DNA from 2 places in the Arthrobacter citreus genome. Region 2 is predicted to be linked to the other one. Evidence: predicted binding sites of a transcription regulator. Region 2 holds the regulator's gene; the other holds the start of a gene.
What was found. Region 2 encodes HrcA, which represses chaperone genes, less so after heat shock. Its sites were predicted from a motif close to TTNGCACTCGNNNNNNNCGAGTGCNAA; they were not measured.
Positions count from the first base shown of each region.

Region 1: a site for HrcA is predicted at 14,524-14,550, ahead of groES (co-chaperone GroES). Genes of this name have one in related genera too.

Region 1 is NZ_CP151657.1:341,138-363,522, reverse strand. It holds gene AAE021_RS01750 (DUF4011 domain-containing protein) at 1-3,833, opposite strand, end outside; gene guaA (glutamine-hydrolyzing GMP synthase) at 3,970-5,559, opposite strand; gene AAE021_RS01740 (DUF3817 domain-containing protein) at 5,641-6,063, opposite strand; gene AAE021_RS01735 (SURF1 family protein) at 6,060-6,896, opposite strand; gene AAE021_RS01730 (PTS sugar transporter subunit IIA) at 6,967-7,461, opposite strand; gene AAE021_RS01725 (glycerol-3-phosphate dehydrogenase/oxidase) at 7,461-9,185, opposite strand; gene AAE021_RS01720 (GuaB3 family IMP dehydrogenase-related protein) at 9,255-10,394, opposite strand; gene guaB (IMP dehydrogenase) at 10,500-12,020, opposite strand; gene groL (chaperonin GroEL) at 12,399-14,009, opposite strand; gene groES (co-chaperone GroES) at 14,090-14,386, opposite strand; gene AAE021_RS01700 (siderophore ABC transporter substrate-binding protein) at 14,744-15,694, shown strand; gene AAE021_RS01695 (ABC transporter permease) at 15,760-16,833, shown strand; gene AAE021_RS01690 (iron chelate uptake ABC transporter family permease subunit) at 16,826-17,860, shown strand; gene AAE021_RS01685 (ABC transporter ATP-binding protein) at 17,857-18,615, shown strand; gene AAE021_RS01680 (MalY/PatB family protein) at 18,643-19,794, opposite strand; gene AAE021_RS01675 (class I SAM-dependent methyltransferase) at 19,849-21,078, shown strand; gene AAE021_RS01670 (shikimate 5-dehydrogenase) at 21,095-21,886, opposite strand; gene AAE021_RS01665 (AbgT family transporter) at 22,073-22,385, shown strand, end outside.
Region 2 is NZ_CP151657.1:1,087,536-1,097,255, reverse strand. It holds gene AAE021_RS05090 (PhoH family protein) at 1-1,027, opposite strand, end outside; gene AAE021_RS05085 (GerMN domain-containing protein) at 1,287-2,231, shown strand; gene AAE021_RS05080 (16S rRNA (uracil(1498)-N(3))-methyltransferase) at 2,290-3,054, opposite strand; gene dnaJ (molecular chaperone DnaJ) at 3,058-4,200, opposite strand; gene hrcA (heat-inducible transcriptional repressor HrcA) at 4,336-5,349, opposite strand; gene AAE021_RS05065 (DUF3097 domain-containing protein) at 5,565-6,407, shown strand; gene AAE021_RS05060 (DUF4870 domain-containing protein) at 6,600-7,016, shown strand; gene hemW (radical SAM family heme chaperone HemW) at 7,120-8,352, opposite strand; gene lepA (translation elongation factor 4) at 8,349-9,720, opposite strand, start outside.

The sequences.
Region 1 (22,385 bases), 740 kb from region 2:
ATTCGGCTGCTGCCGTGAGGAACAACAGGCTGGCTTCCGCGGCGGGCCATGGTTCCCCGCACTGACGCGGCCGGGGTGCCTGCCTTTTCTCCGCCGTCCTTCGGCGCCGGCAGGTTCAGGTAGCGTCCCACCAGGTCTGCACATGCGGAGGGGTCGCTGAAGACCTCGATGGTCCACAGCGGCATGTAGCGCCATCCAAGCCGTTCCAGCAGCTGCGGGCGCAGCCGGCTGCGTTCCCGCACGCTCATGGTGCGGTAGCGCTCCGTGCCGTCGGACTCGATAGCCATCGGCACGGCGGGATCGGCGTCGCTGCTGCTGCGGTCCACGGTGGCAACAATGTCGATGGTCCCCTGATAGTGGTCCCAAACCTTTGCGCCCCGGGCCCGGAGCCGGTTGACCAGGTCCGCCACCAGCGGATCCTCGTCCATGATGCCGCCGGTGCTGGTGTCGCGTCCGCCGGAACCGTTGAAGGTGATTCCCGCGTCGATGCGCGGGATGGAGGCTGCCCCGGACGAAGGGCTCAGTTCACGGCTGATCAGCTCGTAGAAGTCGAGTGCTCCATACCCCAGGCGCGATTTATCGAGGTCCTCGGGCCGGAAGCAGGTCAGGACATGGAGCTTGCTCCGTGCACGGGTCATGGCCGTCAGGAACTTGCCACGGCCGTCGGACGCGGACAACGGGCCGAAGGTGTGCAGCGCGCGCCCATGCGGAGTGCGGCCGAAACCGAGCGAGAAAATCACGCAGTCCCGCACCAGGCCGGCGGCACGGTCCACGGGGACCACGCGGAAGGATTCCTTGCCCGGAGTGAAGAAGTCCGAAGCCCAGGGGAAGTTGGCCATCTGCACCCGGATCGCCTCAGCCACACGCACGGCGTGCCGCGGGCTGGCCGTGACAACTGCGAGGGACTGATGCGGCCGGCGGCGGATGTGCTCAAAGACCAGGTCCACCACCCGGTTCACCTCGGCGGCGACGCTTTCGACGCCCTCATGATCGGCGCTGGGCATGCCCGTTCCGTCAGCAAGGTACTCCACAACCAGCGCCCGCTCGTCGTCGGACACATCAGTGCCGCGCGGAACGGTGGTAAGCCGGTCATCGTAGAAGCTGCGGCTGAGCTGATGCAGCAGGCCGCGGTCCGTTCCGCGGTACACCGTGGACAGGGTCCGGGTCGGCAGGACCTGGGCCAGGGCTTCGAACGCGCTGACGAGGTCATGCTGCTCGCCTGCGGGACGCGCCGGCTCGACGCCGATGGTGAACGGCCGTGGTCCGCCCAGCTGGCCGTCGCCAAAGGCAACAACCTGCGCCGCGCGGGCCAGCGCGGGCACTGCGGACTGCAGGGACGTGGACTCGGCATCAAGGACAATCACCGTGTCGAAGGTCCGGTCTCCGGGCAGCACCATGGGAAGCACCAGCGGGCTCGCGGCCCAGACCGGCAGGAGTGCGGAAATCAGGTCCTTCGGCTGGCTGCACAGGTGCTGCAGCGTCAGGGGGCCGTTCTTGATGGCATCGCGGAGGGTCGCGGCGTCGGAAGCCGACGCCTTCACCCCGCGACGCCAGCGCTCAGCCAGGGCAAACCGGACGCGGGAGCTGCCGGAGGCGATGTGCGCATTGTCGGCCAGCCGGTATTCGGCCTCCAGCCGGCGCAGGCTGTCGCCGTCACTCATGGCCAGGTAGTCGTCGCCGCTGATCATCGCTTCGAGGGCCGACTGCCACCAGGCCAGTTCCAGCTCATATCCCACCTGCCGGGGCTGGACCTCCCGTGCTTCCAGGTCATCCAGCAGTTCGCCCAGGCCCTGGCCGCGCATCTCGTCGAGCAGCAGGGTGCGCTCGGGCAGCGTTTCGAGGGTTTCCCGGTCTCCGGCCAGTGCGTCGAGCTGCTTTTCCAGCTCGTCCAGCGTCAGCTCCGCGAGGTTTGGCTTTGCGGGCGTGCCCTCGAGGATTGCGGTGAGGGTGTCGAGCTGGTCCTTCACGGTGATGTAGGAACGGTTGATGTCCGCCAGCCCGGTGGCCACCGAGGGATGGCGCTGGGTGGTGGCATAGCGTGCCCAGGTGGCACGCTGCTGCTGGACCTCGACCAGCGATGAGTGCAGGTCCGAGATGTGCACGCCCGGCCGGATGTATTCCTTGGCCACCCGGCGCAGCCGGGAACGGGTCATGGAACTCATGTCGACGGCGCGTTCGCGGCGCCAGGATGAGGACGCCGTGGCGGAAATCAGGTCACTGACCGGGCGGTCGAAGATGTCCGGAGTGAACTTGTCGAGGCTTTCCCGGACGGCCACCAGCAGTTCCAGCTGTTCGCCCCACTGGGCAAAGGTCTCGCCCAGGCGGATCTGCGAATGCTCGGCAACAGCCTGCACCTTGGCCCGCAGCTCCGGCAGGTCCCGGGCCAGGCTCTGGGTCAGTTCGTAGGCTTCTTCGGTTTCCTTGCGGTTGAGCAGCTTGGCGCCAAACCACGGGCTGGTGGTGGCGGCGCGGCTGAAGCTTCCAAGCTCCGCTGCGCGGCGCAGCCGGCCGGTCAGTTCGGTGCGGTCCGTGATGCTGTCCAGGACGCTGCGCTTGAGCCGGACGGTTGTCGCCGGTGCCGGGCTCATGGAGGTCAGCTCGGCCAGGGACTGCATGGCCTGGTACGGCGAGCAGCCCCAGCGGCGGCGCACGTTGTGCAGCGACTTAACGTGGTCGCGCAGCTGGTGGCGGTTGGCCACCAGGACCTTGTGCAGGCTGTCCAGGTCCGGTGCGGCGGCCTTCTCGTTGCGGACGATGGCCCGGACCAGCTGGTCCTTCAGCTGCTGTTCGGTGACTCCGGCGTTGAGCTGGAGCACCGCTGAACCCAGATTCAGCGTGTCGAGCTCGGAGACGAACTGGTTCAGGGTGCCACGGCGTTCGGCAACCACAAGGACCGATTTTCCGGCGTGGACCAGTGCCGCGGCGGCATTAAGGGCTGTTTGGGTCTGTCCGGTGCCCGGAGGGGCGGAAACCACCAGGGACTGGCCGTCCAGGATCAGGTCCAGGACGTCCTGCTGCTCGCTGTCGGCGTCCAGCACCAGGAGCTCGTCGGCCGGCATCCGGTCATCAAGCGGCGGGAGGCCCGGTTCCTTGGCGGCGGGGGCGCCTGCGCTCTTCCCGCGGGCGGCGTCCATCAGTCCCCGCAGGATGGGGTGCGCCGGGTCCAGTGCGCTGTCTTCGGAAAGATCGGAGAGATCGGCGAAGGTGGAAACGAGGAGCCGGTGCTCAATGTTGATGCCGCGGACGCCCTCGGTGACGGCGCGCAGTTTTTCCAGGACCGGGTGCGGATCGAAACGCGCCGTGCCGTAGGCCAGCCGGGCCAGGGACTCGACGTCGATGTCCAGCTCCTGTTCCTGCTGCAGGTGCCGGACAAAGGCGGGGTTCAGGGAAGCCTTGTCGGTGAGCTGGAGTTCGTAGTCGTCCTGCGAGGGATGCACTGTCAGCGACACCGGTGTCAGCAGGACCGGGGCGGTCAGCGATTCGGGGCGGACGGCGTCGTCGGCGGCGTAGCGCCAGGATGCCGTTCCGGCGGCGAGGTATCCGACGTCGATGCCGCGGTCGGTGCCCAGTTCATAGATCTTGGCGCGCAGCAGGCGTCCGGCTTTCATGGCCGCGCCGTACTGCTCCGAGTCACGCAGCAGGGTGGAGAGCCGGGTCCGGCGCCCTGCCAGCAGCTGGGCGAGCCCGGAAGGATGCGCGTGAGTCAGGTCGATGCTGTTGGAGGCTGAGGGGGTGAAATGCAGAAGCGTGTCCGATCCGGCATGCTGCCCCAATTGTCCCAGCCAGGGCAGCAGGAAGTCCGAGGCGTTGTCCCCGGGATTCTGCTCAGACACAGGTGCCCTCTTTTCTGCACTTCCGCGCGGCGTTCTTGACCAAATCGGCATACCTTCCAAACTATCGCTTCTTGCCGGGTTTGCCCGGCATAGCAACGCGGGGGACAGCCTGGTTAGGCTGTCCCCCGCGACTAATCTACTCCCACTCGATGGTTCCCGGCGGCTTGGACGTGACGTCCAGGACCACTCGGTTGATGCCGTCCACCTCGTTGGTAATCCGGTTGGAGATGCGTGCCAGCAGGTCATAGGGCAGGCGTGACCAGTCAGCGGTCATCGCGTCCTCGCTGGAGACCGGACGCAGGACGATCGGGTGTCCGTAGGTCCGCCCGTCACCCTGCACTCCGACGCTGCGGACGTCGGCCAGCAGCACCACCGGCATCTGCCACACGTCATTGTCCATGCCGGCTGCGGTCAGTTCGGCGCGGGCAATGGCGTCGGCCCGGCGCAGCAGGTCCAGGCGCTCCTGGTTGACTTCGCCGATGATGCGGATGCCCAGGCCGGGGCCGGGGAACGGCTGGCGTCCGACGATCTCCGCCGGCAAGCCAAGCTCGGCGCCCACGGCGCGGACTTCGTCCTTGAACAGGGCCCGCAGCGGCTCAACGAGCTCAAACTTCAGGTCCTCGGGAAGGCCGCCCACGTTGTGGTGGCTCTTGATGTTGGCTGCACCTTCGCCGCCGCCGGATTCGACGACGTCCGGGTACAGGGTGCCCTGGACCAGGAAACGGATCGGTTCGCCGGAAGCTTCGGCTTCGGCCATGATGGCCCGCTCGGCTTCCTCGAAGGCGCGGATGAACTCGCGGCCGATGATCTTGCGCTTCGTTTCAGGGTCGGTGACGCCGGCCAGTGCTTCCAGGAAGCGCTTCTGCTCATTGGCGACGTACAGGTTGACGCCGGTGGAGGCCACGAAGTCGCGTTCCACCTGCTCCGCTTCGCCTTCGCGCAGCAGGCCGTGGTCAACGAAGACGCAGGTGAGCTGGTCGCCGACTGCGCGCTGCACCAGGGCAGCGGCGACGGCGGAATCGACGCCGCCGGACAGCCCGCAGATGACGCGGGAGCTGCCCACCTGCTCGCGGATGCGCTCCACCTGTTCCTCGACAATGTTGCCGGTGGTCCAGCTGCGCTCCAGCCGGGCTCCCTTGAAGAGGAAGTTTTCCAGCACGGCCTGGCCGTGGGCGGAATGCTTGACCTCAGGGTGCCACTGAACGCCGTAAAGGCGCTTCTCTTCGTTGGCAATGGCGGCAACGGGGGCGCCGGCGGTGGTGGCCAGGACATCGAAGCCGGGAGGGGCTTCCTGGACGCTGTCACCGTGGCTCATCCAGGTGTTCTGGTGCTCGGGGGTGCCTTCGAGGATGGAGCGGGCCCCGCCCACCACAGTGGCGTCGGTGGAGCCGTACTCGCGCAGGCCGGTCTCGGCGACCTTGCCGCCGAGGACGCTTGCCATGGCCTGGAAGCCGTAGCAAATGCCCAGCACCGGCACGCCGGCTTCAAACAGGCCTTCGCTGACGGCGGGAGCGCCTTCCGCGTAAACGCTGGAGGGGCCGCCGGAAAGGATGATGGCTGCCGGGTTCTTGGCCATGATCTGTTCCGTGGTCCAGGTGTGGGGAACCACTTCGGAATAAACATCTGCATCGCGCACCCGGCGGGCAATGAGCTGGGCGTATTGGGCGCCGAAGTCCACAACGAGGACAGGGCGCTCTTCAATGGGAGGGGTCGCGGAATTAGTCACGGTTCAAGGATAGTCGCCGGAACGTGCGCGCCGCACATCGTTCCGGCTCAGTCTGACCGCCGGGCACCGCTTCCGTGCGGCTCAGTAGCGCTTTGCCGCTTCCGGATGCGCCGCAAGTTCGGCCAGGACCTGCTTGTGGGTGCGGCTCTCCACGATGAAGGAGAGGAAGGGCACAACGCCGCCCAGGGCAATCACGATGAACTTGGAGAACGGCCAGCGCATGAGCTGCCACAGCCGAAAGTCGGCAAGCAGGTACACCACGTACAGCCAGCCGTGGGCGATCAGGACGCCCGTGAACAGGTTCAGCGGTCCCACGGTGATCTCTTCGATTTTCATCCCGTACTTCAGGATCATTTCGATGCACAGCAGCAGCAGGAACACGCCGGTGACGTAGGAGGAAACCTTGTAAAACGTCAGTGCCGAACGGATCTGGGCGTGCGTGCCGCCGAACCGGCGCTTCTTCCGCCGCGGTTTCTTGGCTACTGCCGGTGCTGGATCGCTCACTTCTTTACCTCACTGCTCGGGACCGGACCTTCGGACGGCAGGCTGCCGGCCTCATCGTCGTCATCGTCGTCGTCGTATTCGTCGTCGTAGTACTCGTCATCGTCCTCGAGGGAACGGCGGTGCGCGTCAGCGACAAGGCGCCACCACAGGAACACGGAGAACCCGGCGAAGACGACCCACTCGATGGCGTAGAAAACGTTCATCCAGTTCACCGAGGTTTCCTGCGGCTGGGCGTCGACGTCCACGGTCCGCATTTCGCCGGTGTCGGCGGGGGCTCCGTTGACCGTTATTTCATCGGCCGTCACGAAGGCCGAATACCCTGGAACATCCCACACGTTAATCAGTTCAGCGCTGGCGAGGCTGGGCAGGATCCCGTCCTCGGTGGGCTGCGCGACGGGGGCCTCGGGAGGCAGCAGGCGCCCGGTGACGGCGGCCTCGCCGGACGGGGCGGGTACGGCTTCCCCGGGGTCGGCAATCCAGCCCCGGACCACCGGAATCACGGCGTCACCGGGTGCGCCGTCAACGGCAAAGGCCGTGACCACCCAGTAGCCCTTCTCGCCGTCGTACAGCCGGTTCTCCACCAGCACGGTGTCGTCGGTGCGGAAGGAACCGGTCATGGAGACCATCTGGTCCGCCGTGGTGCCGAACAGCTGCACTCCGGGGGTGAAGACTTCGGTCAGCGGCCGCACTGTTTCGGTGCGGTCGGTCGACGGCGGCAGGTCGCTTTCGGCCGTCGAAAACTGCCACTGGCTTAGGAGAACGAAGACCGTGGAGATCGCGAGGGCCAGGAGCAGCGCGGCGATCCATCGGAGTTGCAGGGCAGTTTTCAGCACGCCTTAACCGTACTTCGTAACCGTGTAGAAAACCCAATGCCTGCCGGCCGGGACAGGGCCGGCGGCCGGGTCAGTGGTCAAAGAAGACCAGCGATGAATTGATCAACTCGGCAATCACTTCCGCGTCATTCGCCCGGCGGAGGGATTCCCGGAAGGACGGCCGGAACAGCGACCGGGCCAGGGTGGCCAGGACCTCCAGGTGTTCCGAGAATGCCCCGGCAGGCGTTGCAATGAGAAGGATCACGGTGGCCGGCCCGTCCGACGCGCCGAAGTCGATGCTGTGTCCGTAGCGTGTGATCCCCACCGCAATGGACGTTTCCGCCACGTATTCGCTCCGGGCGTGCGGCATGCCGATTCCGCCGGGAAGCCCGGTGGCCATCTGGTGCTCCCTGGCATTGACCTGCTCCAGGAACCCCTCCAGGTTGGAGATCCTCCCCTCCCGGAACATCCGCTCCGCAAGCTGCGCCGCGGCATCGCTGCGGTCCGCGGCTTCCATCTCGAGAATGACCATCCCGGGAACCGTCAGCACGGCTCCCTTCTCGTTGAGGGAGAGTTCAGGCGTCATCAGGCAAGAGGCGCAATGTCGTGCGCCTTCAGCCGGGCTGCGTCCGCTGATACGTCGTCGGGCTGTTCCTGGCTGAGGCGCTCCGCCTCGACCCGTGCCAGGTAGTGCGCAACTTCCTTTTCCACCCGGTCCAGGTCCCAGTTCAGCAGGGGTGCCATCAGCTCGGCCACCACGGGGGCCGCCGACACCCCTCGATCCCAGGATTCGATGGAAATGCGGGTGCGGCGGGCCAGGACGTCCTCCACATGGCGGGCGCCCTCGGCGGTGGTGGCGTACACCACCTCGGCCCGCAGGTAGTCGTCCGCTCCGGGCAGTGTCTGGCCCAGGGAGGGATCCTCGCGGATCAGCTCGAGCACCTCGGTGGCCAGCGATCCGTAGCGGTTCAGCAGGTGCTCCACCCGGGCAACGTGCACGCCGTAGTGCTCAGCGGTGCGGTGGCGGCGGTTCCAGTCCGCCTTGTACCCCACTGCGCCCAGCAGCGGGATGGTGGATGTGCAGCTTTCGGGCACCTTCTCGTCCAGGGCCCGGGCGGCCTCGTCCACGGCATCCTTCGCCATGACCCGGTAGGTGGTCCATTTGCCGCCGGCAACCACCACCAGTCCGGGGACCGGGTGGGCCACCACGTGTTCGCGGGACAGCTTGGCCGTGGAGTCGTTTTCGCCGGCAAGCAGCGGCCGCAGTCCGGCGTACACGCCTTCCACGTCCTCGCGGGTCAGCGGGGTTTTCAGGACCTTGTTGACGTGGTCCAGGATGTAGTCGATGTCCGCCGAGGTGGCGGCCGGATGCGCCTTGTCCAGGTTCCAATCGGTGTCAGTGGTGCCAACAATCCAGTGCCGGCCCCAGGGAATGACGAACAGCACCGACTTTTCGGTGCGCAGGATCATCCCAACCGTGGACTGGATCCGGTCCCGGGGCACCACCAGGTGCACGCCCTTGGATGCCCGGACTTTCAGCTGGCCGCGGTCCGTGACCATCGCCTGGGTTTCGTCGGTCCACACGCCGGTGGCGTTCACCACCTGACGGGCAAAAACATCGAATTCCCGGCCGGATTCGGAATCCTTGACCCGGGCGCCAACCACGCGTTCGCCTTCACGGAGGAAGTCCACCACCGAAACGCGGTTGGCGACGACCGCGCCGTAGTGGGCGGCGGTGCGGGCCATCATGGCGACGTAGCGGGCGTCGTCAACCTGGGCGTCGTAGTAGCGGATGGAGCCGATCATGGCGTCATCCTTGATGCTCGGCGCTGCCCGCAGGGTTGCCTTCTTGCTGAGGTGCTTGTGCATGGGCACGCCGCGGGAGTTCCCGGACGTCAGGCCCATGGTGTCGTACAGCAGGATGCCGGCGCCCACGTAGGGGCGCTCGTAGAAGCGGTGCGTGAGCGGGTACAGGAACGGAACCGGCTTCACCAGGTGCGGGGCAATCCGCTGGATCAGCAGGCCGCGTTCCTTCAGGGCCTCGGCCACGAGGGCAAAGTCCAGCATCTCCAGGTAGCGCAGTCCCCCGTGGATGAGCTTGGAAGAGCGCGACGACGTCCCGGAGGCCCAGTCGCGGGCCTCCACCATCCCCACTTTCAGGCCGCGGGTGACAGCGTCCAGCGCGGCGCCGGTGCCCACCACGCCGCCGCCGACGATCAGGATGTCCAGTTCTTCGCCCGGTTCCGCAGTGGAACGCAGCGCGGCCAGGGCATCTTCCCGGTATTCGGGACTGAGTGCATCTTTACTCATCGTCGAGATTTCCTCTCTGAACCAGCCGGTGCCGCACTCCCTGCAGCAACTCCCTGTAACTCTAGGTAATTACATGGTGGATAGGTAGGGCGCGACCAGCACCTCGATGCGCTGGAAGGCCTTCACATCCGAGTAGCCCGTGGTGGCCATGGCCCGGCGCAGGGCGCCCATCAGGTTCGATGTTCCGTTGGTGTGGTGCGACGGTCCCCAGAGGACTTCCTGCAGCGGTCCCACGGTATCGAGCCGGACCCTGTCGCCGCGGGGAAGTTCGCTGTGGTGTGCTTCCTGGCCCCAGTGCCAACCCTGGCCCGGAGCTTCCTCGGCGCGGGCCAGCGCCGAACCCAGCATGACGGCGTCGGCGCCCATGGCGATCGCCTTGACGATGTCGCCGCTGGTGCCCATGCCGCCGTCGGCAATCACATGGACATAGCGTCCGCCCGATTCATCCATGTAGTCACGGCGTGCCTCGGCGATGTCGGCGATGGCAGTGGCCATCGGAGCATGGATGCCCAGCGCCCGGCGCGTGGTGGTGGTGGCTCCTCCGCCGAAGCCCACGAGGACACCGGCGGCACCGGTGCGCATCAGGTGCAGCGCCGGGGTGTAGCCCGCGGCTCCGCCGACAATCACGGGAACGTCCAGCTCATAGATGAACTGCTTGAGGTTCAGCGGCTCAACCGTCTTGGACACGTGCTCCGCCGACACGGTGGTGCCGCGGATGACGAAGATGTCCACTCCGGCGGCCAGCACCGTCTTGTAAAACTCCTGGGTGCGCTGCGGGGTCAGGGATCCGGCAACGGTCACGCCGGCTTCGCGGACTTCGGCCAGCCGGGAAGTGATCAGTTCAGCCTGGATCGGCGCCTCGTAGATTTCCTGCAGCCGGCGGGTTGCCGCCGGATTGAAGTTATCTTCGCTCAGGACGGCGATTTCATCCAGCAGCGGCTGCGGATCCTCGTAGCGGGTCCACAGTCCTTCCAGGTTCAGCACGCCCAGGCCGCCCAGCTTGCCCATGGTGATGGCGGTGGCGGGAGACATCACCGAGTCCATCGGAGCGCCCATCACCGGCATCTCGAACTGATAGGCGTCTATCTGCCAATTGATCGAAACGTCCTGCGGGTCCCGGGTACGCCGGGACGGCACAATCGCCACATCATCGAGGGAGTAGGCTCGGCGCCCACGCTTGCCACGGCCAATTTCAATCTCATTACTCACACCCCTAGGTTATCCCAGCCACGCGCCCGGGGCTTAAAGCAGCGCAAGCCGCATCCTTCCGTGGACAACCACGGAAGGATGCGGCTTGCGCCGGCAGCTGCGGTCTTAGCGGCGGGTGCCGTAATTCGGTGCTTCGGCCGTCATCATGATGTCGTGCGGGTGGGATTCCTTCAGCCCGGCCGGAGTGATCCGGACAAACTTGCCCTTGGCCTTCAGCTCGGGGATGGTGCGTGCGCCGGTGTAGAACATGGTCTGGCGCAGGCCGCCGACCAGCTGGTGGGCGACGGCGGACAGCGGGCCGCGGTACGGCACCTGGCCTTCGATGCCCTCCGGGATCAGCTTTTCGTCCGAGGGGACGTCGGCCTGGAAGTAGCGGTCCTTGGAGTACGACGTGTTTTTGCCGCGGCTCTGCATGGCACCGAGGGAGCCCATGCCGCGGTAGGACTTGAACTGCTTTCCGTTAACGAAGACCAGGTCCCCGGGGCTTTCGGCCGAGCCGGCGAGCAGGCTGCCGAGCATGACGGTGTCGGCGCCGGCCACAATGGCCTTGCCGATGTCGCCCGAGTACTGCAGTCCGCCGTCGGCGATCAGCGGTACGCCGGCCGGAATGGCGGCCTTGGAAGCTTCATAAATGGCGGTGACCTGGGGTACGCCCACGCCGGCGACAACACGGGTGGTGCAGATGGAGCCGGGGCCCACGCCCACCTTGATGGCGTCAGCTCCGGCGTCGATCAGTGCCTGGGCGCCTTCGCGGGTGGCTGCCTGGCCGCCGATGATGTCCACGTGCGCGACGGCGGGATCCTTCTTCAAGCGGGCGATCATGTCCAGCACGCCGGCACTGTGGCCGTTGGCGGTGTCCACCACCAGGAGGTCGACGCCGGCCTCCACCAGGGTCATGGCGCGCTCATAGCCGTCGCCGAAGAAACCGATGGCCGCACCAACGCGCAGCCGGCCTTCCTCGTCCTTCGTGGCCAGGGGGTACTGCTCGGCCTTGTCGAAGTCCTTGACCGTGATCAGGCCCTGCAGGCGGCCGTCAGCGTCAACCAGGGGAAGCTTCTCAATCCGGTGCTTGCCCAGCAGCTCCATGGTTTCCTCGGCGCTGATCCCGACGCGGCCGGTGATCAGCGGCATCCGGGTCATGACCTCGTTGACCAGCCGGCGCGGGTAGTCGGCGCGCGGGATGAAACGGGTGTCGCGGTTGGTGACAATGCCCAGCAGCTTATTGTCGGTGTCCACGACGGGCAGGCCGGATACCCGGAAGTGCGCGCACAGGTCGTCCAGTTCCTGCAGTGTGGCGTCCGGTGAGATGGTCACCGGGTTGGTGATCATGCCGGATTCGCTGCGCTTGACCCGGTCCACGTGCTCGGCCTGGTCGGGGATGGACAGGTTGCGGTGGATAACGCCGAGGCCGCCCTGGCGGGCCATGGCGATCGCCATCCGGGACTCGGTGACCGTGTCCATGGCCGCGGAGAGCAGCGGGGTATGCACGGTGATCCGCTTGGACAGGCGTGAAGACGTGTCCGCCTCGGACGGGATAACGTCCGTGGGGCCGGGCAGCAGCAGGACGTCGTCGTATGTCAGGCCGATGAAGCCGAACGGGTCATGCTCTGGGGACTGCTGGCTCAAAACTACGCCTCTTTCGCGAAGGACCGGAGATGGAGGAAAAACCGGGAAAAGGACCGGTTAGCTCAGTTACATCCTAAAACGAAAGACAGCGCGGCCCTATTCCAAAAGCGCCCGGGTGGTACCGGGTGGTATCTGTCACAGCCGTCCCGTCCCATCCCAAGGGACCAGGATCCGCCGTGCCGGCACGGGTGCCGTTGTCTCCAAGTATGTGCGCTCCAAGGGTCAAGGTCCATGTCAACGAACATGGTGCCGATGATGCCCGGACGCTGCGCCTCAGTGCACTGCCGCTGCGGCAGGCGTTTCCAGAGGCGTTCCGGGACACGGAAAACCCCGGCGCGGCAACGGAAATCCGCTGCTGCGCCGGGGCTTTGGAGGTGCTTAGTGCTGGTGACCGTGATCTTCGTCGTCGTCGGCCGGCTTCTCCACCACAAGAGCTTCGGTGGTGAGGACCAGTGCGGCGATGGACGCAGCATTGCGCAGGGCGGAGCGCGTGACCTTGACGGGATCGATGATGCCCGCTTCGATCAGGTTCTCGTACTCGCCCGTTGCGGCGTTGAAGCCGTTGTTGACTTCGAGGTCGGTGACCTTGGCAACAACAACCATGCCTTCGGAGCCGGCGTTCTCGGCAATCCAGCGCAGCGGCTGGGCCAGCGCACGGCGGACCAGGCCCACGGCGGTGGCTGCGTCGCCTTCAAGCTTGGCAACCTCGGGATCGGTGTCCAGGGCCTTGGCAGCGTGGACCAGGGCGGAACCGCCGCCGGCCACGATGCCCTCTTCCAGGGCTGCACGCGTCGAAGATACTGCGTCTTCGATGCGGTGCTTCTTTTCCTTGAGCTCAACTTCGGTGGCTGCGCCAACCTTGATGACGCCAATGCCGCCGGACAGCTTGGCCAGGCGTTCCTGCAGCTTCTCGCGGTCCCAGTCGGAATCCGTGCGCTCGATCTCGGCGCGGATCTGGGCAACGCGGTCCGCCACGTCGGATTCGGAACCCGAACCGTCAACAATGGTGGTGCTGTCCTTCGTAACCGTGATGCGGCGGGCGGAGCCCAGCACCTCAAGGCCAACCTGGTCCAGCTTCAGGCCCAGGTCCGGAGATACAACCTGCGCACCCGTGAGGGTGGCGATGTCCTGCATCATGGCCTTGCGGCGGTCACCGAAGCCGGGGGCCTTGACGGCAACGACGTTCAGGGTGCCGCGGATCTTGTTGACCACCAGCGTGGACAGGGCTTCGCCCTCAATGTCCTCGGCAATGATGAACAGCGGCTTGGAGGCCTGCAGCGCCTTTTCCAGCAGCGGCAGGAACTCGGCAACAGAGGAGATCTTGCCGGAGTTGATCAGGATCAGCGCATCTTCGAGGATGGCTTCCTGGCGCTCCGGGTCGGTCACGAAATACGGGGACAGGTAGCCCTTGTCGAACTGCATGCCCTCGGTGATGACCAGTTCGGTCTGCGTCGAGGAGGATTCCTCGATGGTGATGACGCCGTCCTTGCCGACGGTGTCGAAGGCCTTGGCCAGCAGTTCGCCGATCTCCATGCTCTGCGCGGAGATGGCGGCGACGTGTGCAACCTGGTTGCCTTCAACTTCCTTGGCGTTTTCCAGCAGCCGTGCGGCCACTGCCTCAACGGCGACCTCCATGCCGCGCTTGAGCTGGCCCGGAGCTGCGCCGGCAGCAACGTTTCGCAGGCCTTCCTTGACCAGTGCCTGCGCCAGGACGGTTGCCGTGGTGGTGCCGTCGCCGGCAACATCGTTGGTCTTGGTGGCTACTTCCTTGGCCAGCTGAGCGCCGAGGTTCTCGTACGGGTCATCCAGCTCCACCTCGCGGGCGATGGTCACGCCGTCGTTGGTGATGGTGGGAGCGCCCCAGGTCTTGGCGAGCACTACGTTGCGGCCGCGCGGGCCGAGGGTCACCTTGACGGTGTTGGCCAGCTTGTCGACGCCGGCCTCCAGCGAGCGGCGGGCGGAGTCGTTGAACTCCAATTGCTTTGCCATGTGTGTGTCCTTTCCGACAGCTACATCTGCACCTGCATCAGAAAACCCCGGCCAGATTGGCCGGGGTCTTCCTTTTTCGACTACTTAACGACGATGGCCAGCACGTCGCGGGCGGAGAGCACCAGGTACTCCTGGCCGCCGTGCTTGACTTCGGTTCCGCCGTACTTCGAGTAGATGACAACGTCACCCTCGGACACGTCCACGGGAACGCGGTTGCCGTTGTCATCAACGCGGCCGGGGCCTACTGCGACAACTTCGCCCTCCTGGGGCTTTTCCTTGGCGGTGTCCGGGATAACGAGGCCGGAAGCAGTGGTCTGCTCGGCTTCGAGGGGGCGGACAACAATACGATCCTCAAGGGGCTTAATCGAGACCGACACTCGGGCTCTCCTTTGCTTAGTTACTAACGGATGTGGACCGTCGGTGGGCGCTGGCCGTCGTCGCGGTGCCGGTTGGCGCTTCCCTCAGGAATTAGCACCCTCACTGGGAGAGTGCTAGCTCCGACTTTATGCAACGGTTAGCACTCGGTCAAGGCGAGTGCCAATATTGGCAGGCCCGGACCTGCCAAGCGGTCCTTCGCCGGACATAATTCGAGACGCCAACTTGCCTTAGGCTTACCTAACCGATAGTTTTCAGGTGCATTCAATTAGCAAACATTTCTGTGACCTATTAGTTTTGTGTGTTCGGTTGGCGGGTCCCCGCCGGGCCGGGCCCCAAGTACCTGGAGCTCCCCCAAAGTGAAAAATATCGGAAAATCCCGTCTCGTCGCCGGCACCGCGCTGGCTTCCCTCCTCGCCCTCAGCGCCTGCGGATCGGAGACGGCCGCCACGGCGGACTCGGCTCCCGTGCAGACCAATATCACGGTGGAGCACGCCCAGGGCAGCACCGAGGTTCCGGTTAACCCGGAAGTTGTCTACACCTTCGATCTGGGCGCACTGGACACCATGGATGCCCTCGACGTTGACGTCGACGGCGTCCCGGCCGCCAACTTCCCCGAGTCCCTTTCCAAGTACGCCGGTGATGACTACGCGAAGATCGGATCCATGAAGGAGCCCGACTTCGAGGCCATCAGCGAAGGGGCCCCCGACCTGATCATCATCTCCGGGCGTGTGGCCGCCTCCTACGAGGAACTGAGCAAGATCGCCCCGACCATCGACCTCAGTGTCGACCAGACGGATTCCATGGCATCCTTCCAGGAAGTCACCGGCACCCTGGGCCGCATCTTCGACAAGGAAGAGGAAGCCGAAGAGAAGCTCACGGCTATCGACAAGCACATCGAAGAGACCAAGTCCGCTGCCGCTGATGCGGGAACCGGCCTGATCGTCATGACCAGCGGCGGCGAAATGACCGCCTACGGCGCCGGCTCCCGCTTCGGCATCATCCACGACGTCCTCGGCGTTACCCCGGTTGCCGAGATCAAGGCCGACGGCAAGCACGGCGAATCCATCACCGCCGAGTACATCGCGGACAAGAACCCCGACAACCTGTTCGTTATTGACCGCGACACCGCGGTGGGCGAGAGCGGCGAGGCAGCCGTGGCCGTCATGGACAACGAACTGGTCAACGGCACCAACGCGGCCAAGAATGACCGCATCACCTCCCTGGACGCTTCCAGCTGGTACCTCGTCGGTTACGGCCTGACCAACGTGGACAGCATGGTCACCGAAATCCAGAACGGCATTTCCTAACCACCCCTCGACGCCTTGGGTTCCGGCATCGCCGCCGGACCCAAGGCAAGACCGGATTCCTTCCTATGAGCGCCACCGCCGCCCGCGCACCGGGCACCGCTTCCGCCCCCGAGGGGCCAGCCGCCTCGCCGTCGGCTCCCCCGCCCGCCGCCATCGCCCGACGACGGCGGTTTCCGCGTACCGCCCTCAATCTGGCCCTGGGTGCCGCGGCGGTCCTGGTGCTGGCTGTGGCGAGCATGTTCATCGGGGTCAGCGATGTTTCGCTGCCCCTGCTGCTGGCCGGCGATCCCGCCGCATGGCAGGTTTTTTGGGTCAGCCGCGTGCCCCGGACCCTGAGCATCATCCTGGCCGGCATGGCCGTCAGCGTCGCCGGCCTGATCATGCAGCTGATGGCGCGCAACAAGTTCGTGGAACCGGGCACCATCGGCACCGTGGAGTCCGCATCTCTGGGCATCCTGGTGGTCACCGTCCTGCTTCCGGGTGCATCCCTGATGATGAAGATGTCCACGGCCACCATCTTTGCGGCCGCCGGGACTGCGCTGTTCCTGCTCATTCTGCGCCGGCTGCCGCTGCGCAACACGCTGATCGTTCCCCTGGTGGGCATCATGCTCGGCGGCGTCATCTCCGCCGTCACCACGTTCTTCGCCTACCGCTCCGACCTGCTGCAGACTCTGAACAGCTGGATGGTCGGAGATTTCTCGGGCGTCCTGCGGGGCCGGTACGAACTCCTGTGGATCGTCGGCGCCCTCACCGTCATCGGTTACCTTGCCGCCGACCGTTTCACGGTGGCCGGCATGGGCTCGGATTTCACCACCAACCTGGGCCTGAACTACAACCGCGTAATGACGCTGGGCCTGGTCATCGTGTCCCTGATCAGCGCCGTCGTCGTTGTCAGTGTGGGATCCATTCCGTTCCTGGGCCTGATCGTACCGAACCTGGTGTCCCTGATGATCGGTGACAACGTGCGCCGGGCCGTGCCGTGGGTGGCCGTTTTCGGCGCCGGCTTTGTCCTGGCCTGCGACATCATTGGGCGCACCATCCGCTATCCGTATGAAATTCCGGTGGGCGTGATCGTCTCCGCCATCGGCAGCGTCCTTTTCCTTTACCTGCTCCTGCGAAAGCGTGCCACCCGTGGCTAAAGCTGAAACCGGCCTCGAAGCCCCCGCCCGCCCGCTGCCCACTGCCCTGGTCTCCCACCGCCGGCATCCGGTGCGCTCGGTTCCGCCCAAGTTTTGGATCATCACGCTCGGGATTGTGGCGGCCGCCCTCGTGGCCGTCTTCATGACCATCGAGCTGCGCGGGAACATCGGCTACATCCTGCCCCGCCGCGCCATCAAGGTGGCGTCCATGATCCTGGTGGCGTACGCCGTCGGGGTCTCCACCGTCCTCTTCCAGACGGTGACCGGCAACCGCATCCTGACGCCGTCCATCATGGGATTTGACGCCCTGTACATCCTGCTGCAGACCGCGCTTGTTTTCGTTATCGGCGGGCAGGCGGTCCTGACCATGTCCGAGCCGCTGCTGTTCGTCATCGAACTCGTGCTCATGGTCGGCTTCTCCTTCCTGCTGTACCGCTGGCTCTTCACCGGCGGCGGCAAGTCCCTGCACCTGATGCTGCTGGTGGGGATTGTTTTCGGGACCATGTTCCGCGGCTTCTCTTCCCTGCTCCAGCGCCTGATCGACCCCAGCGAGTTCATCATCCTGCAGGATTTGTTCTTCGCGTCCTTCAACAACGTGGACGGCGCCCTGCTGGGCTACTCCACGGCCGCCGTCGCCCTGGTCAGCGTCCTGGCCTGGCGCATGCGCCGGTCCTTTGACGTGCTGGCGCTGGGCCGGGACATGGCCGTCAACCTGGGCGTGGACCACCGCAAAGCCGTGACCTCCACGCTGATCATCTGCTCCGTCCTGGTGGCCGTGTCCACGGCCCTGGTGGGACCCGTGACTTTCTTCGGCCTGCTGGTCGCTTCGCTGGCCTACCAGCTGTGCTCGCACTTCCGGCACACCGCGGTGCTGCCCATCGCCGTCCTGCTCGGAATCATTGCCCTGGTGGGCGGCCAGCTGGTCCTGGAACGGATCTTCGCGTTCGACACCGCACTGAGCATCGTCATCGAATTTGTCGGCGGCATCGTCTTCCTTATCCTGCTGCTGAGAGGCAACGTCAAATGATCTCCGTAACCGGCGTCTCCAAGTCCTATGGCCCGCAACTCGTCGTCGACGGCGTCAGCACCGACATCAAAGAGGGCGGCATCACCTCGATCATCGGACCCAACGGTGCGGGCAAATCCACGCTGCTGTCGATCATTTCGCGGCTGCTGCGCATGGATGCCGGCACGGTCAACGTGGACGGCCTGGACGTGAACGCCACGTCCGGCAAGGAGCTGGCCCGCAAGATGGCCATCCTGCGGCAGGACAACCAGCTCACCGTGCGCCTGACCGTGCGCGACCTGGTCGGCTTTGGCCGGTATCCGCACAACGGCGGCCGCCCCACCATCGACGACAAGGCCTTCATCGACGAGGCCATGGCATACCTGGACCTGACCGCACTGGCGGACCGCTTCGTGGACGAGCTGTCCGGCGGCCAGCGCCAGCGGGCCTTCATCGCGATGGTGCTGGCGCAGGGCACTGATTACCTGCTGCTGGATGAGCCACTGAACAACCTCGACATGAAGCACTCGGTGGAAATGATGCGGCTGCTGCGCCGGCTTACCGACGACTTCGGCAAGACGGTGGTGCTGGTCATCCACGACATCAACTTTGCCTCCTGCTATTCCGACGACATTATTGCCATGCGGGACGGCCGGCTCATCCACCAGGGACCTCCGGCGCAGATCATGCAGCCGGAGGTGCTGCGCGACATTTACGACATCGACATCCGGATCGAGGAGATCGACGGCAACCGGATTGGCGTGTACTTCGCCTAGCTGTGTTCGTGTGCTTCGCCCAGCCGTTTAGGTTGCGGCCGCCGCGGCTGCCAGCCGGGCAACGGCTTCGGCAAGGACGTCCGGAGAGCAGGCAAAGTTCAGCCGGGCGAACCCGCTCCCCTGCCGCCCGAACCGCGCACCCGGTTCCAGTGCAACCCGTGCACGCTCCAGCGCCACTGCCGCAGGGTCTTCCCAGCCAAGGCCGCGGAAATCCAGCCAGGCCAGGTACCCGGCCGCCGGCGGACGGTAAATGACCCCGGGCAGCCGGGCCGCGAGCAGCTCCCCCAGCAGGCCCCGGTTCGCCGCCAGCGCGTCCATGACGTCCCCAAGCCAGGGTCCGCCGTCGTTGTACGCGGCTGCTGTTCCGTGCAGGCCCAGAATGGAGGTGCGGGCCGACACTTCCTCCGGCATGGAATCCAGCTGCAGCCTGGTGCGGTCGCTTTGCGCCACCATCAGCGCGCACTTGGTGCCGGCGATATTCCAGGCTTTGCTGGCCGCGGTCACGCAGATGCCGTACTCGCGGGCGTTGTCCGAGACGGAAAGGTACGGCGTAAAACTGCCCGGGCCATACGTCAGCGGGGCATGGATTTCGTCGCTGATGACGGCCACCCCGTACTTCGCTGACAGATCCGCGACCGCCCGCAGCGATTCATCCGAATGGACCAACCCCAGCGGATTGTGTGGGCTGCACAGCAGCAGGGCGTCCGCGCCGCGGGCGAAGGCGCGTTCCAGTTCCGGCAGGTTCAGCTTCCAGCCCGCGCCGGTGAGCAGCAGCGGCACTTCCACCACGGAGGCATCGGCTTCGGGCGGCAGATCATAAAAGGGCGGATACACCGGCGGCGTGATGACCACGCTGCCGTCCACGGGCACGGTCTGGCGCAGGCATTCGACAATCGCCACGCTCACGTCCGTGGTGGTCCGCACGTCCGCGGGCTCCACGAACCACTCCCAGGTCCTGCCCGCATAGCCCGTAAATGCGGCAGCCACCGGTTCCGGTCCGGCAATGTAACCGGTGTCCGATGCCAGCACCCTGGAGATCATCGCCTGCTGAACCGGCTCTGCCAGCGGATAATCCATTTCGGCCACGAACAGCGGCAGCACGTCTGCGGGATAGGTCTGCCATTTGTAGCTCGTCCGGGCGCGCAGTGCGGCCATCGGCTCAGCGGCGATCTTCGTCATGCCGCCCAACCTACAGCTAACGTGCACGGCGGCAGAAGAACTAGGCTGGTAAGCATGCCGGATATCTCCCTTGCCCATGTTCTGTCCTCCGAAGGCTGGGAACTGCTGAACTCCCTCGGCCCGTATCTGGAATCCGAGTCCTTCAAACTCAACACCGATCTGCGCAAGGCCGGGCACTCCCCCGAAGTTGTTGCCGCCGTCCTGACCCAGGCCAAGCTCCGTATGAAGGCGCGCGGCAAGTTTGGACCGTTTGCCGAGCACATGCTCTTCACCGCCCCCGGACTCGAGCAGGCCACGCGCCTGAATGTCGCAGCGCTGCATGCCCAGCGGTACGTTGAGGCCGGCTTGGAGAAGGTTGCTGACCTGGGCTGCGGAATTGGAGCCGACTCCCTGGCGCTGGCCACGCTGGACCGGGAGGTCACCGCGGTGGAGCTTGATGAGATCACCGCGGCGGCCGCCACCATTAACCTCATGCCATGGCCCAACGCCAAGGTGGTTCAGGGTACCGCCGAGGACTTCGATCTCACCGGGTTCGACGGCGTGTGGCTTGATCCGGCGCGCCGCACCACCTCAACGTCCGGCACCACGCGCATCTTCGATCCGGAGGCGTTCTCCCCGCCGCTGTCCTTCGTTGAGTCCCTGGCCGACCGCGGGCTGCCCGTGGGCGTGAAGATGGGGCCGGGAATTCCGCACGAGGCGCTGCCGGGGAACTGCGAAGCGCAGTGGGTATCCGTGGACGGAGACGTCACCGAGGCCACCCTCTGGTTCAACGCCCTGCGCCGTGAGGGTGTCCGGCGGGCGGCGCTGGTGATCGGTCCCAACGGCGCGGCCGAGCTCACCTCGGCACTGGACTATGCCCCCGGAAGCGAGGACGTCGCCGTCGGTCCCGTGGACGCCTATCTGTATGAGCCCGACGGCGCGGTGATCCGCGCGGGCCTTGTGGCCGACGTCGCGCGCTCACTGGGCGGGCACTTGCTGGATGAGCACATTGCCTACATCGGCGCACCGGAACTGATGGATACGCCGTTTGCGCGTGCCTACCGCGTGCTGGAGGTCCGCCCCTACAACGTCAAGGCGCTCAAGGCCTGGGTGAAGGCGAACGGGATCGGCGTCCTGGACATCAAGAAGCGCGGCATGTCCGTGACCCCGGAGGAGCTGCGCAAGCAGCTGCTCACCGGATCCGGCAAGGGACCGAACAAGGCAACGCTTGTCCTGACCCGCATCGGCGAGGACCGGGTGGCCATCGTGGTTGAACCCGTGGCTTCCGCCGGGCAGGTTTCCTAACCGCCGCGTCTGCCCACTAGGCGCGGGAAAACTCGCTCGCGGCCCGGACCTGTTCCGGCGTTGGCCGAACGCCGGTGTAGAGCACAAACTGCTCCTCGGCCTGGATGGCGATCACTTCGGCGCCGGTGATGACGTTTTTGCCTGCGGTGCGGGCAGCCGTTACCAGCGGCGTCTCCGCCGGCATGGCAACAACGTCGAAGACCGTCCGGGCCGCATCGACAGCAGCATGGGTGAAGGACTGCACCGCAACATGTTCCCCGGCCATGCCGAGCGGTGTCACGTTAATGAGCAGGTCCGCCGTGGCGCCGGCGGCCTCGGCCTGCCAGTTGAAGTCATACCGGTCCGCGAGCGCCCTACCGGTGCCCTCATTGCGGGCCACGACGGTCACGTCCGAGAATCCGGCATCACTCAGTGCGGCTGCAACAGCCTTGGCCATGCCTCCGGATCCCTGCAGCAGCACGGACCAGCTGACCGGCACATGGTGATCGGCCAGAAGCCGGGCGACCGCCAGGTAGTCGGTGTTGTACGCGGTGAGGACGCCGTCGTCGTTCACTATCGTATTGACCGAGTTGATGGCCTGCGCCGAGGCATCCATGCGGTCCACCAGCGCAATGACGTCTTCCTTATAGGGCATGGACACGGCGCAGCCGCGGATGGGCAGGCCGCGGACGCCCGCTATGGCCTGGGCCAGGTCCGTCGGGGCGAAGGCCTTGTACACAAAATTCAGGTCGAGCTGGTCATACAAATAGTTGTGGAAGCGCGTTCCAATATTGGACGGCCGCGCCGCCAGGGAAATGCACAGGGTCATGTCTTTATTCAGGATTGGCACGCTTCCATTATGTCCGCTGGGCAGCGGGTGCGGGAGGAAACAAATCTGCATTCTCTTTTCCCGCAGCACTTTCCTGCACTAGGTTTCCTGTGGAACCGTTCCCTCGGGCCAGTGGTGCTTCAACGGCCCCGCCCGAGCGAACCCATCACCACCGCAGGGGGAACAATGACACAGGCCGCCACAGTCGAGCAGTCCCGGGGAATGCGCGCAGCGTTCCGCGTCTTTTCAGCGATCGAGCGGGTCGGTAATCTCCTGCCGCATCCGTTCTGGCTGTTTTGCATCCTGGCCGGGGTCGTCATCGTCCTCAGTGCCGCGCTGGAAGCAGCGGGGGTATCCGCCGTGAGCCCGGGCACCGGAGACGCTGTCGAGGTGCGCAGCCTCCTCAGCGCCGCCGGCATCCAGACCATGATCGGCGACGCCGTTGAGAACTTCGCATCCTTCCCCCCGCTGGCAACCATCCTGACCACCATGCTCGGCA
Region 2 (9,720 bases):
CGGCGGAGCGGCCGTTGCCGGCGGCGGCAGCGGCGCTTCGCTTCGACTCGTCCCATTCGCTGTACGCGGTCACGATACTGCTGACCAGCGAGTGCCGGACCACGTCAGTGGCATGCAGCTCAGAGAAGGAGACGTCATCGATGTCGCCGAGGATGTCGTGGACAATGCGCAGGCCGGAGGCCGTCCCACCCGGCAGGTCCACCTGGGTGACGTCACCGGTCACCACCATCTTGGACCCGAACCCCAGCCGGGTCAGGAACATCTTCATCTGCTCGGGCGTGGTGTTCTGCGCTTCGTCCAAGATGATGAAGGCGTCGTTGAGGGTGCGTCCGCGCATGTATGCCAGCGGAGCAACTTCGATGGTTCCGGCCGCCATGAGGCGCGGAATGGAATCCGGGTCCATCATGTCGTGCAGTGCGTCGTACAGCGGACGGAGATAGGGATCAATCTTGTCGCTGAGGGTCCCGGGCAGGAAGCCGAGGCGTTCGCCGGCCTCCACCGCGGGACGGGTCAGGATGATCCGGCTGACTTCTTTCTGCTGAAGGGCCTGGACCGCCTTTGCCATGGCGAGGTAGGTCTTGCCGGTTCCGGCCGGGCCAATACCGAACACGATGGTGTTCTTGTCGATCGCGTCGACGTAGTTCTTCTGGTTCAGCGTTTTGGGCCGGATGGTGCGCCCGCGGCTGGAGAGGATGTTCTGCGTCAGGACCTCCGCCGGGCGCGGCGCGCTCTGGTCCCGGAGCATCGTGATCAGCTGTTCCAGCAGCTGCGGGGTGACCTTGGTCTGGCTGCGCGCCAGGATCCGAACCTCTGTCACCAGCCGGTGGGTGAGTTCCACCACGGGTGCCGGACCGGAGATCGAAAGCTCGTTGCCCCGCACGTGCAGGCTGGCTTCCGGATAGGCGGCCTCAATGATCTTGAGTGCCTCGTCATTGGCACCCAGTGACTGGACCATGTGTTCAGTGGAATCAAAGACTATGGTCTGCTGATCCAGCCCGATGGTGCCAATTCCTGAGGATTCAGTCATATATTCGGCCTTCCCAGGCCTTTCATCGCCCCTTTGCAGAGTCTGTTGGTGGTGTGCTGTCTCCTGTGTTAACAAAGACACTCCAATATTACTTGATGCCTGTGCAGGCGTCTGCTTCCTTTTTCCCTGAGCCGAATGCCGGCGGCCTCCCCGCGGGTATCAATCGGGTCTCAGTCCGGTCGCAGGATGGTCAAGACCGGGGATCGGGCGTTTTCCGTATGCCAAGCTGGGAAGCGACGAATAGCGAAGGGAGGACGGCATGGGCACTGCGCACCGCCAGTTTTGGCTGCGGAACCGCCGGGCAGGCCTCGGTCTGCTGGCTGCCTCTTCGCTCCTCCTTAGCGGGTGTGGAGTGGTGGCGGCAACCCCCACCACAACCATGCCCATCTCCTTCGGAGACGCCGCGGGGGGCACTCTTTCCACCCCGCTGACCGCCACTCCCCCGTCGGAGGGAAAGCCGGCTCCGGGCCGGATTCCGGTGTACTGGCTGGGGCTCAACGGCTCCGATGTGCACCTGTACCGGGAATTCCAGCCGGCCGAGAAGGGCGGCGACCCCATCGGTGAAGCCGTGCTCGCGATGACCGAAGGCACACCGTCGGACCCGGACTATTTTAATCCGTGGAAGAAGGCGGGCACCGTCAGCGCGTCGATATCCGGCAAGAACGTCATCACTGTGGACATCTCAGAGGACGCGTTCGATACCTCCATGGATGCGGGAATGGCGCACCGTGCCGTCCAGCAGCTGGTGTACACCGCCACCGCCGCGGCATCGAACGCGGGACTGACCACGGTTGGCCACCCGGCATCGGTGGTGCTGCTGGTGGACGGCAAAGCCGGCTACAACGCCTTTGGCCACGAGGTCCTGGAAGGCCCGCTAAAACGGGACCCTGCGCTGATGGCGCCAATCTGGATTATCGATCCGCAGGAGGGTGCCGGTTCGCAGTCCGCGCTCACTGTGCAGGGAACGGCAGTACCCGAAGGCGGCCAGCTGTCCTGGCGCGTGGAGCCCATAGTTGACGGACGGCCCGCCGAGGAAGCCCTGGAAAGCGGCTACGCCGATCTCGAAGCGTCCACGGGCGGCCCGTCGCTCTTCAGCTTCACGGTGGAACTGCCCGCCGGTGAGTACAACGTGAGCGTCTTCCACGGGACCGGGCGCGCCAACGAGGACTCCAAGCGGGTAAGCATCAGCTCAGCCGCGCAGTAATCAGGTCAGCCGCGCAATAGTCAGGTCAGCCGCGCAGGAATAGCTGCCGCAGCAGCGGCTACCAGCGCCCCAGGACCAGGTTCAATCCGGCAAGCGCGGCCGGACCGGCGGTCGAGGAGCGCATAACGTGCGCTCCCAGCCGCACTGCCACCGCCCCGCCGGAGCGCAGCAGCTCCACTTCCCCGGCACTGATTCCACCCTCGGGGCCAACCACCACCGCAATGCTCAGGGGCCGGTCCCCGGCGCGTCCGCGCGCCTCGGCAACCGTTGGGGCCAGGGCGCCGTCGGCCTCCTCATGCAGCACCAGCACCAGGTCCACGCCTGCAAGCCGGGCCGCCAGCGCTTTTGATTCCACCATGTCTTCGACCGGCGGGATGGCTGACCGTCGGGACTGCTTGGCCGCGGCGGTGACAATGCCCTGCCACTTTGCCTGCCCCTTCGCTGCCTTGTCGGCGCGCCAGCGGACGATGCTGCGTTCGGACTGCCACGGTATGACCCGGTCCACGCCAAGTTCGGTGGCCGCTTCGATGGCCTGTTCATCGCGCCCGCCCTTGGCCAGGGCCTGGACCAGGATCAGTGTTTCGGTTGCTGCATCCTCTTCGGTCACGGTTTCCACGCTGACTTCCAGCCGTGCAGGCGAGGCGGCGGACACTGTTCCCGACAGCCGCCGTCCGGCGCCGTCCACGATATCCACCGGTTCTCCCGGGGCAAGCCGCTTCACGGCAACGGCATGGTGGGCCTCCGGGCCCTCGATGACAACCACGGATCCGGGCACGGCAGCGCGCACCGCGCCCGGATCACCGAAGAAAATGGGGTTGGTCATGCGTTACAGGTTGCCCAGCCGGTCCCGCAGCCGGGCAAAGACGCCGGTCCCGCTGCTGGCCAGGCGGCCCTCGGCGTATTCCTCGCCGCGCAGCTGCGCCAGCTTGCGGAGCAGTTCCTCCTGCTCCGCGTCCAGCTTCTGCGGGGTTTCAACATGCAGGTGGACCAGCAGGTCTCCACGGCCGTAGCCGCGCAGGTGGGTAACACCGAGGCCCTTGAGCGTGGTGATTTCACCGGACTGGGTGCCCGCCTTGACGGTGATTTCGCGGTCGCCGTCGAACGTTTCGAAGTTGATCGACGAGCCTAGGGCGGCAGCGGTCATGGGGACCGTCAACGTGGCGTGCAGGTCATCTCCCTCACGCACAAACGTTGGATCGGCGTTAACCCGGATCTCCACGTACAGGTCTCCCTGCGGTCCGCCGGCGGTGCCGGCTTCGCCCTGTCCGCCGAGCTGGATGCGCGTACCGGTGGCAACACCCGCCGGGATCTTGATGTTCAGTGAGCGGCGCGAACGGACGCGTCCCTCGCCGGCGCATTCGTGGCAGGGGTCGGGGATGACGGATCCGTAACCCTGGCAGGAACCACACGGGGCGCTGGTCATGACCTGGCCCAGGATGGAGCGCACCGCGCGCTGCACCTGCCCGGTGCCGTGGCAGATGTCGCAGGTCCGCGGTGACGTGCCGGGCTGGCAGCAGCTGCCGTCGCACGTCGGGCAGGTGACGGCGGTGTCGACCTCGATCTTCTTGTTGGTGCCGAAGACGGCGTCCTTGAGGTCGATCCGCACGTTGATCAGGGCGTCCTGGCCGCGGCGGGTGCGCGATGCCGGGCCACGGCCGCCGCCCGCTCCGGCTCCGCCGAAGAACGTGTCGAAAATATCCTGGAAGCCAAAGCCCTGGCCGCCGAAGCCGGCTCCGCCGCCAAAACCGTTGTCATTGCCGTTTTCATTGCCGGTGGTGTCGTAGATCCGGCGCTTCTGCGGGTCCGCCAGGACCTCGTAGGCGTGCGTAACGGCCTTGAACTCGTCCTGCGCTCCGGGAGCGGAGTTAACGTCCGGGTGCAGCTTGCGGGCAAGCTTCCGGTACGCCTTCTTGATTTCTTCGCCCGTGGCGTCGCGTCCGACACCCAGGACCTGGTAGTGATCGCTCACTCGTGCACATCGCTTCCTGTAAGTTGCAGTGTCCGCTTCTGCGGCGTCGTCTCCGCTTCGGAGACTCCCGCCGGAACCGGCCCGCCCTCAGGCGGGCCGGAACCGGCGACTGCTGCTGTATTCTCTAACGTTTTTCTAGTTGTTCAGTATCCGGGACAGATAGCGGGCCACCGCGCGGACTGTTGCCATGGTGTTGGGATAGTCCATCCGGGTTGGTCCCAGCACTCCCACCTTGGCCGAGGAGTCCGGACCATATCCGGTTGCCACCACTGATGCTTCCGCCAGGGAACCGTGGGGGTTCTCCCGGCCAATCCGGACCGAAACGCCCCGGGCGTCCTGCTCCATTTCAGACAACAAACGAAGCATGACCACTTGTTCCTCGAGCGCTTCGAGGATGGGGCCAATCGTCAGGGGAAAGTCTACGGTGGACCGCGCCAGGTTGGCGGTCCCCGCCATCACCATCCGGTCTTCCCGGTTGATTCCGGCCAGCTGCTCCAGGCTTCGGGCCAGGGCGCTGGCGTTGCGCCGCTTCTGGGCCGGAACCGTCGCCAGGCATTCAGCCAGCTGCCCGGTGATCCGGGTCAGCGGGGTTCCGCTCAGTGCGGCGAGGAAATGCTGGCGCAGGTCCAGCAGGTCCGGTTCCGCCACCTGGTCCGGCATCGTGATGACGCGCTGCTCCACCCTGCCGGTGGTTGAAATCAGCACCACCAGCACCTGTGCCGGTGCCAGCAGCACAAATTCGATGTGACGCACCCGAGCGTTGCCCAGATGCGGATACTGCACCACGGCCACCTGGTTGGTGAGCTGTGACAGCAGCCGGACGGTGCGCTCCATGACGTCGTCGAGGTCCTCAGCGCCCTCCAGCAGGGTTTGGATGGCCTTCCGCTCAGCCGCCGACAGCGGCTTCACATCGGAAATCCGGTCAACGAACAGGCGGTAGCCCTTGTCCGTGGGAATGCGTCCGGCCGAGGTATGGGGCGCGACAATCAGCCCTTCCTCTTCAAGGGCTGCCATGTCGTTGCGGATGGTTGCGCTTGATACCCCCAGCTGGTGCCGCTCAACCAGCGCCTTGGAACCCACGGGCTCACGCGAGTGGACGTAGTCCTCAACAATGGCCCGGAGCACCTCGAGTCTGCGTGGTTCACTCATGGTTTTCCCTCCCTCGCTGATGGCCGTCTGGTTCTTCGCCGCCGGTTCCCTGCCGCTCCCTGCCTTCCGGCGGTAACCGGTTAGCACTCACCATGCCTAAGTGCTAAGTCTAGTACGGATCGGGGTCGTTGCTAGCATTGAGTGGCCCGTGCCGCTCATGTGCCGGACGTGCATTTGGCAGCAGCACCGGAACCAACCAAAGCGAGGAAACACCCGTGTCGAACTTTTCGTGGGGGCCGCAGGACATCAGTGCTCCGGCCCGGAAATCCCTGCCCAAAGTCGGAGCGGAGTCGGGTTTGGTGCTCGAGGACGTGCAGACCGGATGGGTTGGCGCGGTGGTCCGGGTGGAGAAGTCCGGCGGTCTGCACCTGATGGTGCTCGAGGACCGGCGGGGCAAGACGAAGTCCTTTGAGCTGGGCTTCGGATTCCTGCTCGACGGCGAGCCGGTGGAAGTGGTTCCCGCGGTAAAGGCGCAGGCGCCGGCATCCCGCCGGACGGCGTCGGGCTCCCTCCGCGTGGAGAACACCCGGGCCCGCACCGCGAGGGCCAGCCGGATTTGGGTGGAAGGAAAGCACGACGCCGAACTGGTGGAGAAGGTGTGGGGTGATGACCTGCGCGTGGAGGGAATCGTCGTCGAGCCCCTTCACGGTGTGGATGACCTGTATGCCGCCGTCCGCGATTTCAACCCCGGCCCGGAACGCCGGCTGGGCATCCTGGTGGACCATCTGGTGGCCGGATCCAAGGAATCCCGCATTGCCGCCGACGCCATGAAGCACCCCGGCGCCCGCGGCAACGTGCTGATCGTCGGACATCCGTACGTTGACGTCTGGCAGGCCATCAAACCTCAAACCATCGGGCTCTCCGCATGGCCTGTGGTCCCCCGGCACGAGGACTGGAAGACGGGCATCCTCAAGGGCCTGGGCTGGCCGCACCGTGACCACACTGACGTGGCTCTGGGCTGGAAGAAGCTGCTGGGAAGCGTGACCTCCTATGCCGATCTTGAGCCCTCACTGCTGGGCCGTGTGGAGGAAGTCATCGACTTCCTGACAGTTCCGTAGCGACCCGCGGGCCGCGCCGTGTACCGGGGAGGTGCCCGGTTGCCAGTAATCTAGATGAACGTAGAGAGCAACACCCACCCGACCCGACCCGATCCGATCCGCACAGTCTCACCGGCACCTCGAGTCCAAGCACGAACCCACAAGGCATAGACCCGGGCGTCCAGAGTCACAAAGGAAACAGCAGTGTCGAACATCCGTCAGAACCAGCCCCATCCCGACGACAGGGGTTCCGGAACTCGTCCCGCCTACCAGGGCGCTCCGGCAAATGCGCTGCCCCTGACCGCCTCCGAGGACCGGCAGTGGGCAACCATGGCTCATTTCGGCGGTATTTTGGGCTTCATCCCGTCATTGGTCATCTTCCTGGTCTTCCGCGACCGCGGCCCCTTCACGGCACAGGAATCCAAGGAAGCACTGAATTTCACGCTGCCTCCCACGATCATTGCCCTGGTGGCGTGGCTGCTGTCCTTCATTCCCGTGGTCGGCTGGGTTTTCGCCATCCTGAATGCCCTGCTGTGGGTGGCCATTGCCGTTTCCTCGGTGGTGGCCGGCATTGAGGTCAACCGCGGGCGTCCGTACCGGTACCGGTTGAACCTGCGCCGCATCCAGTAGCCTCCGCGGACACACACAAAGAGGACCCCGGGCCGGCATAACTGCCGATCCGGGGTCCTCTTATGTGTACGAAGTGCGTAGCCCGGGCGCTTGGTCCGGGTGCTTAGTCCGGCAGCAGGCGGCGCACGACGGCGTCAGCCAGGAGCCGGCCCTTGGTCGTGAGCAGCACGCGGCCGGTCAGTGCGGCTTTCGGATCCACCAGCCCGTCAGCCATCAGTCCGGCCACGGCGAGCCGGCCGGAGTCCTTCAGCCGGGACAGGTCCAGCCCCTCGGCCAGCCGGGTGCGCAGCATCACGTCTTCCACATACCGGGTTTCGGCGTCGAGCGTTTCACGGCCAACCGCCGGAGATTCGCCGGCCGCGAGCCGCTGCGCATAGGCGGTGGGGTGCTTGGCGTTCCACCAGCGCACGCCGCCGGCATGGGAATGGGCCCCGGGACCGATGCCCCACCAGTCGTCGCTGCGCCAGTAGGCCAGGTTGTGCCGGCACTGATCGGCCGGCGTCCGGGACCAGTTGCTCACTTCATACCAGGACAATCCGGCCGCCGTCATCATTTCGTCGGCCATGAGGTACTTGTCCGCGTGGTCATCGTCGTCGATCGGCGGCACTTCGCCGCGCCGCATCCGCGCCGCCAGCTTGGTGCCGTCCTCGATGATCAGCGCGTACGCCGAGATGTGGTCCGGTTCGTAGCTCAGCGCCTCCTTGACGGAAACTTCCCAGTCCGCCAGGGACTCCCCCGGCGTGCCGTAGATCAAGTCCACGCTCACCTTCAGACCGGCGTCGCGCGCCCATTTCACGGCCTCGGGAACGCGCGACGGCGTGTGGGTGCGGTCCAGGACCGCGAGCACGTGCGGAACGGCCGACTGCATGCCGAAGGAGACCCGGGTGAACCCGGCGTCGGCCAGCAGCTGCAGGGACTGCGGCGTCACGGAGTCCGGATTGGCTTCGGTGGTGACTTCGGCGCCGGGCTCCAGCCCCCACGCGTCAACCGCCGTTTTCAGGATGCCGGCAAGGTCCTCAGCGGGCAGCAGAGTGGGTGTGCCGCCGCCGAAGAAGACTGTTCCCATCTTCCGGTCCGGGAGCCCGGAGGCCTTCAGCGCGCGGGCGGCGAAGCGCACTTCCTGCTCCGCCGTGCCGCCGTAGGCGGCCTGCGACGCTCCGCCGCCGAGTTCGGTGGCGGTGTAGGTGTTGAAGTCGCAATAGCCGCAGCGTACTGAGCAGAACGGGATGTGGACGTAGAGTCCGAAGTTCCGGTCCGCTGCTCCTTCCGCCGCCTGTGCGGGCAGCAGTCCGTCGGCGGGTGCCGGATCCCCGAGGGGCAATGCGCTTGGTGTCACTTCTTGGCTTTGTCCTTGGATTCGTCGGAGGAAAGTGCGGCAACAAAGGCTTCCTGGGGAACCTCGACGCGGCCCACCATCTTCATGCGCTTCTTGCCTTCCTTCTGCTTTTCCAGCAGCTTGCGCTTACGGCTGATGTCGCCGCCGTAGCACTTGGCCAAAACGTCCTTGCGGATGGCGCGGATGGACTCGCGGGCGATGATCCGGGATCCGATGGCCGCCTGGATGGGCACCTCGAACTGCTGGCGCGGGATGAGCTCGCGGAGCTTGCCGGTCATCATGACGCCGTAGGAGTATGCCTTGTCCTTGTGCGTGATGGAGCTGAAGGCGTCCACCTGTTCGCCCTGGAGCAGGATGTCCACCTTGACCAGGTCGGCGACCTGTTCGCCGTCGGCCTTCCAGTCCAGCGATGCGTAGCCGCGGGTCTTGGATTTGAGGATGTCGAAGAAGTCGAAGACGATCTCGGCCAGCGGCAGGCGGTACCGGATTTCCACCCGGTCCTCGGAGAGGTAGTCCATGCCGCCCAGGACGCCGCGGCGGGCCTGGCACAGCTCCATGATGGCGCCGACAAATTCGTTCGGCGCCAGGATCGTAGCCGAAACCATCGGTTCGCGGACCTCTTTGATCTTGCCCTCGGGGTACTCGCTGGGATTGGTCACCGTGACGACCTTCTTGTCCTCCAGCGTCACCTCGTACTCCACGTTGGGCGCGGTGGAGATCAGGTCCAGGTTGTATTCTCGCTCGAGCCGTTCACGGGTGATTTCCAGGTGCAGCAGGCCCAGGAAGCCCACGCGGAAGCCGAAGCCCAGCGCTGCTGACGTCTCGGGTTCGTACACCAGCGCGGCATCGTTGAGCATCAGCTTTTCCAGTGCGTCACGCAGCACGGGGTAGTCGGCGCCGTCGATGGGATACAGACCCGAGAACACCATGGGCTTGGGATCGGCGTAGCCTTCGAGGGACTTCTCGGCCGGCTTGGCCAGGTTGGTGACGGTGTCGCCCACCTTGGACAGGCGGACATCCTTCACGCCGGTGATGAGATAGCCGACCTCGCCGACGCCCAGTCCCTTGGACGGGGTGGGCTCCGGGGAGCTGACACCGATCTCCAGGAGCTCGTGGCTGGCCCGGGTGGACATCATCTGGATGCGCTCACGGGGCGACAGCTTGCCGTCCACCACACGGACATAGGTGACGACGCCGCGGTAGGTGTCATACACGGAGTCGAAGATCATGGCGCGGGCGGGAGCGTTGGGATCGCCCACCGGTGCCGGGATCTCGCGGACAATCTGGTCCAGCAGGGCTTCGACGCCCACACCGGTTTTGCCGGAGACCCGCAGCACGTCCTCCGGATCGCCGCCGATCAGCTTCGCC